One region of the Xanthobacter flavus genome, then DNA from elsewhere that is predicted to be linked to it. Evidence: predicted binding sites of a transcription regulator. Region 1 holds the regulator's gene; the other holds the start of a gene.
The links. The regulator PhoB, encoded in region 1, activates phosphate uptake and scavenging genes when phosphate is short. The targets are predictions, from matches to a motif close to TGTCATNNANCTGTCAT.
Positions count from the first base shown of each region.

Region 2: the regulator PhoB is predicted to act here: its motif matches at 1,637-1,653, upstream of J2126_RS14895 (YdcH family protein).

Region 1 covers NZ_JAGGML010000001.1:2,298,643-2,304,537, reverse strand. The annotation lists gene J2126_RS11135 (SDR family NAD(P)-dependent oxidoreductase) at 1-323, opposite strand, end outside; gene J2126_RS11130 (MarR family winged helix-turn-helix transcriptional regulator) at 554-1,045, opposite strand; gene J2126_RS11125 (flavin monoamine oxidase family protein) at 1,380-2,747, shown strand; gene phoB (phosphate regulon transcriptional regulator PhoB) at 3,007-3,708, opposite strand; gene phoU (phosphate signaling complex protein PhoU) at 3,763-4,497, opposite strand; gene pstB (phosphate ABC transporter ATP-binding protein PstB) at 4,518-5,342, opposite strand; gene pstA (phosphate ABC transporter permease PstA) at 5,427-5,895, opposite strand, start outside.
Region 2 covers NZ_JAGGML010000001.1:3,112,601-3,118,495, reverse strand. The annotation lists gene J2126_RS14900 (ABC-F family ATP-binding cassette domain-containing protein) at 1-1,293, opposite strand, end outside; gene J2126_RS14895 (YdcH family protein) at 1,432-1,611, opposite strand; gene J2126_RS14890 (YdcH family protein) at 1,813-2,019, shown strand; gene J2126_RS14885 (peroxiredoxin) at 2,115-2,600, opposite strand; gene J2126_RS14880 (protein-disulfide reductase DsbD domain-containing protein) at 2,695-3,447, opposite strand; gene J2126_RS14875 (YqgE/AlgH family protein) at 3,774-4,391, shown strand; gene J2126_RS14870 (cell wall hydrolase) at 4,514-5,887, opposite strand.

The sequences.
Region 1 (5,895 bases):
TCCGCTTCGGGATAGTCCCACGTCTTGTGGTTCGCTCCGGCGACGCCGGCATTGTTGACGAGGATGTCGATGCGGCCGAATTCGGCATGCACCTCGGCCACCGCGCGCTCCACGTCGGCGAGGCTGCTCACGTCCACGGTCACGGGCATGACGCGGGCGCGGCCGAGATCATCGGCGGTCTTCACCACAAGGGCGCTGTCGCGATCGAAGATGGCGACGCGGGCGCCAGAGGCGAGAAAGCGCTCCACCACGGCGCGGCCGATGCCCTGCGCGCCGCCGGTGACGATGGCGAAGCGGTCCTTCAGATCGATGGCGTTGGACATGTTTCCCCCGGTGCGGCGCCGGCTCCGGCCGGCTGTCCTAAGTTTCTGCCGTTGGCGCGGCGGTTGTGCCGGTATGGCTTAATCGATTGAAAACCAATCCCCCCACGCATAGCGCGGGATGGATCGGGAGGAAAGGGCGCGGGGGCGCATGAGCGCGCAGCCCTCCATGCGTCCCGTGCAAGGCGGACCAGGCGAACAGGGCGCGCGGCGCGGGCGGAGAGGGGCGCCGCTCAGGCGTCCTCGTCCTCGTCTCCAGGCTCGGCCTCGTCATCGAGGCCGCCGTCGGCGCCGAGGCGCAGGGCGAGGTTCTTCTCCACCTTGCGCAGGAGTTTGCGCAGGCGCTTCTTCTCCTTGCTGTCGAGGCCGACCACCATCTCGGCCTCCAGCTGGTCCCACACGTGATCGATGGAGGCGCCGCGGTCGCGTCCCGCCTCGGTGAGGAAAACGCGCACGAGCCGGCCGTCGCCATCGGTGGCGCGGCGCTCCACGAGGCCCTGCGTCGTCAGCCGGGCGATGGTCTTGGAGGCGGTGGGCGGGCGCACGCGCAGCGCCGAGGCGAGATCGCCCATGGTGCGGCCGTCCGCCTCGCACAGGAGCTTCAGCACGGATTCCTGACCGGGAAACAGCCCGAGGCCGGCGAGGAGGCGGGCCGACAGCGCCTTCTGCAGGCGCGCGGTGTGGGTGAGCCTGTAGCCGATGGTCTTCTGAACCGGATCCTTCATGGGTCTCCCCGCCCTTCCTGAGCGCGAGCGGGGCGGCCCGTTCGCGCGCCCCTTTATCCACATGCCGGCTTACAATTTTGCGAAGGTTGGAGCCCGACAGATGTCAAAGACGCAGGCGCTCGTGAATTTTTCGCGCGCGCCATCTTCCGAGGGCCGTCATCGCCCGCCTTGTGCGGGCGATCCACCCAACCACTCGTCCGGTTGCACGGTTTTCCCGGCACCCCTCCCGCGGCGCCGTGGATCGCCCGCACAAGGCGGGCGATGACAGCGACGGGCAAAAGGCGGTTCCCACGCCCCCTCGCCCCGCTCAGCGCCCCATGGTAGCGTCCCCGCCGTGACCGGACCCGATCGCCTTTCCCTTTCCCGACGCGCGCTCATCCTGCGCGGTGCCGCGCTGGCGGCCGCGCCGATCGCGGGCCTGAGCCTTGCCACCACCCGCGCGCTCGGCCAGCAGACCGAGGCGGACGTCATCATCATCGGCGCGGGCGCGGCCGGCATCGCCGCCGCCCGCCGTGTCGCCGAGGCCGGACGCAGCTATGTGCTGCTCGAGGCCGGCAAGCAGGTGGGCGGGCGCACGATCACGGACACCACCCAGTTCGGCGTGCCGTTCGATCTCGGGTCCGCCCGTCTCAACATGCCGGCGGCCCGCCCCATGGCCGCCTTCGGCCGGGCCGAGGGGCTCGACATCTATCGCGCGCCGGACGGCGGCCGGCTCTATGTCGGCGGGCGCGAGGCGGGCGATGCCGATTATGAGGATTTCATCGCCACGGTGCGCCGGGGCGAGCGGGCCATCGTCGCCGCCGGTGACGCCAACCGGGACATGGCTGCCGCCCGCGCGCTGCCGGACCTCGGGCCGTGGGGGGACAGCGCGCGCTTCGTGCTCGGCCCGTTCACCTGCGCCAAGGAGCTCGATCAGGTCTCCACCGTGGATGTCTCCCGCGCCGACGAACGCGAGAGCGAGGACATCTGCCGGCAGGGCGTCGGCACGCTGGTGGCGCAGCTCGCGCGGCCGCTCACGGTGCGCCTCGAAGTGGTGGCGCGGTCCATCGATCTCAGCCCCCGCCTGGTCTCGGTGCAGACCAACAAGGGCACCGTCACCGGCCGCACGGTGATCGTCGCCGTGCCGCCCAGCGTCATCGCTGCCGGCAAGCTGCGCATCGGCCCCACCTTTCCCCCGCGCTACCGCACGGCAGTGGAGAAGATCACCCTTGGGGCGTTCGACCACATCGGCTTCCGCCTGCCGCGCAATCCCGGCAACCTGGGCGCCGACGAGCTGATCTATTTCCGTGCCGACAGCCCGCGCGCCTATGCGCTGCGCGCCCGCATCGGCGGCAGCGATCTCTACAGCCTGGAGGTGGGCGGCGCCGTGGCGGCCGGCCTCGCCGATAGCCCGCCCGAGGCCGCCGCGTCCTTCGTGAAGGCGGCGCTGACCCGCGAGTTCGGCGCGGATGCCGGCGCGCGCGTCGGCAAGGTGTTCGCCACCCGCTGGAGCAAGGAGCCGTGGGCGCTGGGGGCCTTCTCCTGCGCGCTGCCAGGGTTCGGCAACATGCGCCGCGCCTTCACCGACACGGTCGGCGGACGCCTCGTCTTCGCCGGCGAGCATACCCACGAGACCCTCTGGGGCACGGTCGGCGGCGCCTGGCTCTCCGGCGAGCGCGCGGCGAAGCAGGCGCTGGGGCTGATCGGGGTGCGGACGGGGTGAGGGGGCGGGCCGTATGGCCGTCGCCGCGCGCTCTTAATCTTCCGCCCCGTCATCGCCCGCCTCGTGCGGGCGATCCACTTCTCGGCTGGAGGGGTGCCCGATTTTCGGTGCAGCCGGACGAGCGGACGCGTGGATCCCCCGGCCGAGCCGGGAGATGACGGCGCTCAATTGGAGAGGTCGGAGCCTCAAAAAGCCCGCGCGGCGCCTGAGCGAAGACAACGCCCCAAAAGCCCGCGCGGCGCCTGAGCGGAAGCAACGCTCAATGCGCGCGGGCGAACATCTCGTTGAAGGAATAGCCGGCGCCGCGCACGGTGCGGATGGGGTCGGACTGGCGGCCGCGGTTGATGGCCTTGCGCAGGCGGCCGACGTGAACGTCCACCGTGCGCTCGTCGATATAGACGTCCTGGCCCCATACGCCGTCGAGCAATTGCTCGCGGGAGAAGACGCGGCCGGGGCTCTGCATCAGGAATTCCAGCAGGCGGAACTCGGTGGGGCCGAGATGGATCTCGCGGCCGGCGCGGTGCACCCGGTGCGTCTCGCGGTCGAGTTCGATGTCGCCGGCGCGCAGGAGCGTCGCCACATGCTCGGGCTTGGCCCGGCGCAGCAGGGCGCGCACGCGGGCGAGCAGCTCGGGCACGGAGAAGGGCTTCACCACATAATCGTCGGCGCCGGTGGCGAGGCCGCGCACCCGCTCGGTCTCCTCGCCGCGGGCGGTGAGCATGATGACGGGCAGGCGCTCGGTTTCCGGCCGGGTGCGCAGCCGCCGGCACAATTCGATGCCGGAGAGGCCGGGCAGCATCCAGTCGAGGATGATGAGATCCGGCACGCTCTCCCGCAGCCGGGTCTCGGCCTCGTCGCCGCGTCCCACGCTTTCGACGCCGTAGCCCTCCGACTCCAGATTGTACCGGAGCAGGAGGGTCAACGGCTCTTCGTCCTCGACGATCAGAATACGCGCCGGCACTTTGGTCTATCCGTCACTATCGGGGCTCCGCGCCCCGTCTTCAGGTCTGTTGGATCAGCTCTGAACGGTTGTGGTGCGGCCCGGGAAGGGCAGGGTGGTGTCGCTGGAGGCGTCCGCCTTCGGGCGGGTCTCCGGCAGGTTCTGACCCGTGACCATGTAGTGGACGATCTCCGCGATATTGGTCGCGTGGTCGCCGATGCGCTCGATGTTCTTGGCGCAGAACAGCAGGTGCGTGCACACCGAGATGTTGCGCGGATCCTCCATCATGTAGGTGAGGAGCTCGCGGAACAGCGAGGTGTACATGGTGTCGATGGCGCCATCGCGGCCCCACACTTCCACCGCCTTGGCGTCGTTGCGGGCGGCGTAGGCGTCGAGCACTTCCTTCAGCTGCTCCAGCACGAGGTCGGAGATGTGCTCCACCCCGCGCACGAGCTTGGCCGGATGATACTCGCCCTCGATGGCGATGACGCGCTTGCCGACGTTCTTGGCGAGGTCGCCGATGCGCTCCAGGTCGTTGGCGATGCGGATCGCGGCGACGATCTCGCGCAGGTCGATGGCCACCGGCTGGCGCTTGGCGATGACCAGGATGGCCCGGTCCTCGATCTCGCGCTGAACCTGGTCGACGGTGGCGTCGAGCAGCACCACCTTCTGGGCGAGGGCGCTGTCGCGGCGGATGAGGGATGTGACGCTGTCGGCGACCAGGCGCTCGGCCTGTCCGCCCATCTCGACGACCTTGCGGCCGATTTCCTTCAGCTCCTGGTCGAAGGAGGCAACGATATGATCCGGCATCTCAGTGATCCTTCAATCGGTCAGCCGAAGCGGCCGGTGATGTAGTCGCGCGTCTTGATCTCCTTCGGATTGGTGAAGATCACGTCGGAGGGGGCCACCTCGATCAGCTCGCCCAGATAGAAGAAGGCGGTCATGTCGGCGCAGCGCGCGGCCTGCTGCATGTTGTGGGTGACGATGACGATGGTGAATTCCTGCTTCAGCTCGTCGATCAGATCCTCGATCTTCGAGGTGGAGATGGGGTCCAGCGCCGAGGTGGGCTCGTCGAGCAGGATCACCTCGGGCTTCACCGCGATGGTGCGGGCGATGCACAGGCGCTGCTGCTGGCCGCCGGACATGCCGAGCGCCGAGGTGTGCAGGCGGTCCTTGGTCTCGTCCCAGATGGCGGCCTTGCGCAGGCACCATTCCACGCGCTCGTCCATCTGCGACTTGGAGAGCTTCTCGTGCAGCTTCACGCCGAAGGCGATGTTGTCATAGATCGACATGGGGAAGGGCGTCGGCTTCTGGAACACCATGCCGATGCGCGTGCGCACGATGGTGGGGTCCAGCTCCTTGCCGACGATGTTCACGCCGTCGAACAGCACCGCGCCCTCGGCGCGCTGGCCGGGGTAGAGGTCGAACATGCGGTTGAACACGCGCAGCAGCGTGGACTTGCCGCAGCCCGAGGGGCCGATCATGGCGGTCACGCGCTTCTCGGGAACCTCGAAGTTGATGTTCCGGAGCGCATGATTGCTGCCGTAGTAGAACTGCAGGTTCTCCACCTTGATCTTGGCGGGGGCCGACGGCGCGTCGGGCTTGGCGCCGACGGCGGAGGCGAGATTGAAGGTGGGGTCGACGGCTGAAGTCATCTTGTCCTCGCTTGGGCTTGTGGCCGTGCTTCGGAGGAAATGGAAAGGGCGGAGAGGCGGCGGGCCTTGGCCCGCGCCTTAAAATCAGTGGCTGCGGGCCAGGAACAGGCGGGACGCCACGTTGAGCACCAGCACGCCCACGGTGATGAGCAGCGCGCCGGCCCAGGCGAGCGCCACCCAGTCGTCGAACGGGCTGCCGGCGAACTGGTAGATGGCGATGGGCAGGCTCGCCATCGGCTTCGACAGGTCCGTGGACATGGCGTTGTTGCCGAGCGAGGTGAACAGCAGCGGCGCGGTCTCGCCGGCGGCGCGGGCGATGGCCAGCAGGACGCCGGTCACGATGCCGGCGCGGGCCGCGCGCCAGGTGATCAGCATCACCACCTTCCACTGCGGCGCGCCGAGCGCGAAGGCGGCTTCACGCAGGCCCACCGGCACGAGGTTCAGCATGTCCTCGGTGGTGCGGACGACCACCGGGATCACCAGGATGGCGAGGGCGATGGCACCGGCCCAGCCGGAGAAGCCGCCCAGCGGCGAGACAAGGAACGTGTAGACG
Region 2 (5,895 bases), 810 kb from region 1:
GGGCTCGTCCAGCACCAGCACGTTGGAGGGCAAGGCCAGCGCCCGCGCCAGCATCAGCCGGCCGCGCTCGCCGCCGGAGAGGACGGAGAGGGGTGCGTTGGCCTGCTCAGGGGTGAAGAGGAAGTCCTTCAGATAACCCATCACGTGCTTGGGCACGCCGCCCACCTGCACCTGGTCGGAGCCGCCGCCGGTGAGGGCGTCGCGCAGGGTGGTGCCGGGGTCCAGCGCCGCGCGCTTCTGGTCGAGGCTGGCGACTTCGAGATTGGTGCCGAGTCGCACCGTGCCCGAATCGGGGGCAAGCTCGCCGGTGAGCAACTTGATGAGGGTGGTCTTGCCGGCGCCATTGGGGCCGATGATGCCGATGCGGTCGCCGCGCAGGATACGGGTGGAGAAATCCTTCACCACCGCGCGGTCGCCGAACGACTTGGCGATGTGCTTCGCCTCGATGACCAGCTTGCCCGAGGCCTCGGCCTCGCTCACCGCCAGCTTGACGTTGCCGACCGCGCGACGCTCCTCGCGCCGGTCCTTGCGCATGGAATGCAGAAGGCCGAGGCGCCGCACGTTGCGCTTGCGCCGGGCGGTGACGCCGTAGCGCAGCCAGTCCAGCTCCGCGACGATCTTGCGGTCGAGCTTGTGGCGCTCGGTCTCTTCCTGCTCCAGCACGTCGTCGCGCCACGCCTCAAAGGCGCCGAACCCCTGCTCCAGCCGCCGCGTCTGCCCGCGGTCGAGCCACACGGTGGCGCGGGAGAGGGTTTCCAGGAAGCGCCGGTCATGGCTGATGAGCACCATGGCGGACTTTAAGCCCCTCAACTCGCTTTCCAGCCATTCGATGGCCGGCAGATCGAGATGGTTGGTGGGCTCGTCCAGCAGGAGCACGTCCGGCTCCGGCGCGATGACGCGCGCCAGAGCGGCCCGGCGGGCCTCGCCGCCGGACAGATGGGCCGGGTCTTCCTGTCCGGTGAGGCCCAGCTCCGTGAGGAGATATTGGGCGCGATAGGCATCGTCGCCCGGCCCGAGACCGGCTTCCACATAAGCGAGCGTCGTCGCATAGCCGGCAAAGTCCGGCTCCTGCGGCAGATAGCGCACCGTGCAGCCGGGCTGGAAGAAGCGCGTGCCGGAATCTGGCTCGATCAGCCCCGCCGCCACCTTCAGCAGCGTGGACTTGCCCGAGCCGTTGCGACCGACGAGGCACACCCGTTCGCCCGCCGACACGGAAAGCTCCGCGCCGTCGAGCAGGGGGGTGGCGCCGAAGCGCAGATGGATGTCCTGGAGGAGAACGAGCGGAGGAGCCATGGGGCCGGATTAAAGCCCAATGGCCCGGAACGCAAAGGCCGTTCGCGCGGAACGCCGCTTTGCGCCGCTCGTCTCACAGGACGCAAAGATGAGCGCGTCGCACCGTATTACACGGGCGGCGAGCACTCTCGCGAACCATCAATGTACGGTGGACGTCGGATTCAGCTTCGACATCTGGTCCTTGAGAACCAGCTTCTTGCGCTTCAGCTCTGCGACACGAAGAGGATCCGAGGCGGGGCTGTTCATTTCGCGGTTGAGCTCCTGCTCGATGGCCGCGTGACGCCGCTTCAGTTCCTGAAGGTGCGACTGGATGGACATTCTTAGCCACTCCCTGTCTGCAACACGACATCAGTCTGTCATGGAGCCAACCAAGAGTCGACCGCCTTGTCGACCGACTTCTCAAGCCGCTTTCCGCCCCTCCGGCGACCTCCCATCTTGCGGCGCGGCAAGCCCGTGCCATAGTCATTCCAAATGGGGGCGAGTGGGCGGCGGACCCGCACGCCGGTGACAGGACCGGGCATGACGAGCGACGAGGAACGGGATCTCAAGGTCCACCTGGAACGCCTGAAGCAGGAGCATCGCGATCTCGATGCAGCGATCGAGGCGCTCACCAGCGTGTCGGGATCGGACATCCTGCAGATTCAGCGGCTCAAGAAGCGCAAGCTGCAGCTGAAGGATCGCATCGGCCAGATCGAGGACGAGTTGTTCCCCGATATCATCGCCTGAGCGGAGGCGTGGGGCGGGCGCGAGGCCGGGCCTCCTGAGGAGGCGCCGGTGCGCGGACGCCGGGCGTGCCCGGCATCCGTCAGTCGCACGGAAAATCAGAGCTGGGCGAGCAGCGCGGTGGCGCCGGAGGCGTCGGCCTTGGAGGGCACGTCCTCGACATTGAGCGTCTTCACCACGCCATCCTCGACCACCATCGAATAGCGCTTGGAGCGCACGCCGAGGCCGGCGGCCGAGCCGTCGAAGGTGAGGTCGAGCGCGGTCGCGAAGGATGCGTCGGGATCGGCCAGGAACAAGATCTTGCCGTCGGAGCCGGACGCCTTCTCCCAAGCGCCCATGACGAAGGGGTCGTTCACCGAGACCACGGCAATGGCGTCCACGCCCTTGGCCTTGATGGCGTCGGCCTCGTGCACATAGCCCGGCAGGTGGTTCTTGTGGCAGGTGGGCGTGAAGGCACCCGGCACCGCGAACAGCACCACCTTCTTGCCCGTGAAGATCTCGTCGGTGGTCTTCGGCACCGGGCCGTCCTCGGTGGGAACACGGAAGGTGGCGTTGGGCAGTTTGTCGCCGACCGAAATGGGCATCGTCTTCTCCACATATTTGGGCGTTCGCGCCCGCGCCGACAATACGGCCTTTTGACCGGGAGAAAAGCGCCCGCGCAGGCTGAAGCGTCCGAACTCAGCGCGGCGGAATGGGCGGGACGGGAACGGTCGTGACGATGGCCTTCGGGCCGTCCACGAGGGTCAGGGTGAGCGGCGCGCCTGAGGGCTCGGTCCCGGCGGGAATCCCGTCGAGAGGCAGGTCGAAACGGGCGGCGCCGTCCGGCAGCATGGTCTTCTGCGGCAGCGGCAGCGCCCAGCGCGCGGGCCCCTCGGCAAAAAGGTCAGCCTTGGGGTTCTGCGCCTTCACCTCGATGACGACACGGGGCGGCGTGGCGGACGCATCGAGCGCGACCGTTTGAACGGATGTGGGCTCCGCCACGCCAAGCGGGCGCTCCACCGGGAGGGCCGCGCGGGCCGCCGCGATGCGAGTCGCCTCGGCCCCCGCATCGCCGCCGAGGGCAATGGCGAGGTCGGCGCGCGCGGGCATGCACAGCGCCTCGCACACCGCGAAATCCAGCGCGAGAGCAAGTCGGGCCGGCTTGTCCTTGTCCTTCAGTTCCACCTTGAGCGGGAACAGCACAGACCCCTTGTAGCCGATGGCAAAGCCCCCGCCCCCGTCGGCGAAGCGCTTGGGCGCCGGCCATTCCATGGTCACGCGCGCGATGTTCTCCGAGCCGCTCCAGTCCAGCGTCGGGGGCACGCCGCTGTCGCCGGGATAGCGCCAGTAGGTCTTCCAGCCGGGCGCGAGCTTCAGCTCGATGCCCGCATCCGCGTTGATGCCGGAGACGGCACCGGCCATCAGGATCACATCGGCGCCCGGAACCTTCACCGGCGGCGCGCTCGCGGCCCGAGAGGCAGGCGATAGGACAGCAAGCATCGCGCAGGCGAGGGATGCGCGGGCAAGAAGGCGGCGAGACGGGCCGCGAGACGATGATGAGAAGGCGGCCGCGCGCAAGGCGCCGGGGAAGCGCGGAGGGGTCGATGTCATGACCTTCCGGGTACCTTCTCGCGGCCCCGACGCAAAGCCCCATGCCGTCCCCATGGCGCGCACAAGCGTGTGAGCCGCCCCGGGCAGCCGCGCCGGCGGGGCGCGTCAAAGCCGCCGGCGTTGCAATCCGCATTTCCAAGACGGCCGAACGGCGGTAGCCTTTCTCCATGACTGCGAGCCAGAACCACACGATCGACGGCGGGGGGTCGGGTTTCCTCGATGGGCAGATGCTCATCGCCATGCCGACCATGCGCGACGAGCAGTTCGCCCGCACCCTCGTCTACATGTGCGCCCACTCTCCGGAAGGAGCCATGGGCATCGTGGTGAACCAGCCGGCGAGCCACATCGACTTCACCGACCTCCTCGTCCAGCTGGACGTGGTGCCCGCCTCCGAGCGCATCCTGCTGCCCAGGAGCGCAGGCACCGTCAAAGTGCTGCGCGGCGGGCCGGTGGAGACGGGACGCGGCTTCGTGCTGCACTCAGCGGATTATTTCGTCGAGAATTCCACGCTGACCATCGACGACGGCATCTGCCTCACCGCGACGCTGGACATCCTCAAGGCCATCGCCGGCGGGCACGGACCGCGCAGCGCGGTGCTGGCGCTCGGCTATGCCGGATGGGCGCCGGGCCAGCTCGAAACCGAGATCCAGGCCAACGGCTGGCTCAACTGTCCGGCCGACGCGGACCTGATCTTCGGCGCGGGTGTGGAGACGAAATACGACAGCGCGTTGCGCAAGCTCGGTATCGTGCCGGGCATGCTCTCCAGCGACGCCGGCCACGCCTGACGGCGCTTCGCGCGGGGTTTGTCGCCTTTTCGCTCAAGCGCCGCGCGGGCTTCTTGCGTTGCCTCGCTCAAGCGCCGCGCGGGCTGGAGGGGGCGCCGCTCAGGCCGGAAAGCGGGCATAGCTCAGTAGCTGTCGCCCCAGCGGCGCGGGCGGTAGAAGGTGTGGACGCCGATCTTGTCCAGCTTCCGCATCTCCCGCACCCAGCTCGGATGCACCCAATAGGCGTGGTAGTGGGTGGCGCGACCGATGGAGGCGAGCCAGAGCTTGCCGTCCAGCATGTCGGCGGCGATGTCCTTGGCCTGCACCCACATGTCCGGCTCGCGCACCACATCCTTCACGTCATCGCAGGCGAAGGTGAACTGGCAAGCGAGGTGCCTGTGGGCGTTCTGATAGACCGCCCCACACACGTCGTTGGGGTAATAGCCGGAGAACACCCGGTTCACGATGACCTGCGCCACCGCGATCTGGCCCCGCTTGGGCTCGCCGCGGCTCTCGAAATAGATGGCTTCCGCCAAACACTTCTGGGCCCGCGCCAGCTTCTCGCCACCGAGCTCCAGCCGCTGGGCCGGCGAGGGCCAGATGCCGTCGCTGGGCGCGGTCTCCAGTTCCACGGTGCTGTCTGGCGAGACGAGGTCCGCCTCGCCCTCGGCATGCGGGGACGGATGCGGCACATAGCCTTGCTCGGCGAGGGCCGCATACTGGAACGCCAGGGCCGGAAACAGCACCGGATCGCGGCTGAACACCGCCACCGGGTCCTGATGCGGCACGGGACGCACGAGTTCCGTACCACCCCCAAAGTCGTTGATCGCGTCTTCCGGCGCATCCTCGCGCGCCAGTGCCTCGGCAGCGCGGCGGGCCCGTTCCAGATCGGCCGGGACTTCTTCCGCCGCAGCGACCCGCGCGGCATCCTGGATGAGCGGCAGTTCGAGGACGATGTCGAGCGCCAGCTCAAGATAGGCGCCCGACATGTCGTGGTGGCGCGGCGGCTCGGCGGTTTCGCTCTCCGACAGAACCAGCGGCGGAGGAAAGGCGAAGGCGTCGTCATCCGCCGGGCTGGCGGCGGGCGATGAAGAGAATGAAGCGGACGCCAGCGCGGGCGCGATGAGGTCGGACGGTTCGACGCCCGTTCCCACGCCTTCCCGAGCACCATCCTCGCCCGCAACCTCCATCACCGGCTGGGCGGCAACGGCCGCGGCGCGGGCGCTGTCGTCGGAGACCGGCGCGAGGGAGGCAGTGACGATGGCGCCGGGTGCGACAACACGGCGCGCCGGCTTGGCGGCCTCGGCGCGCGCCTCCTTCGGAACCTCCGGCAGGCCGGTACCGACCGGCTGGGGCAGATCGAGCGTGGCGAGCTTCAGCGCCCGCGCGGAACCCGGCCAGAGGCCGAGACCTGAGCCCGCCGTCGCGCCCTTCGGCGCCCGGCCGGATGCGTCGTCAGCCCCTGCCCCGCAAGGCGTTGCGATGATGAAGGCGGTGGCGACGAGAAACGGCGACAAAGCCCGTC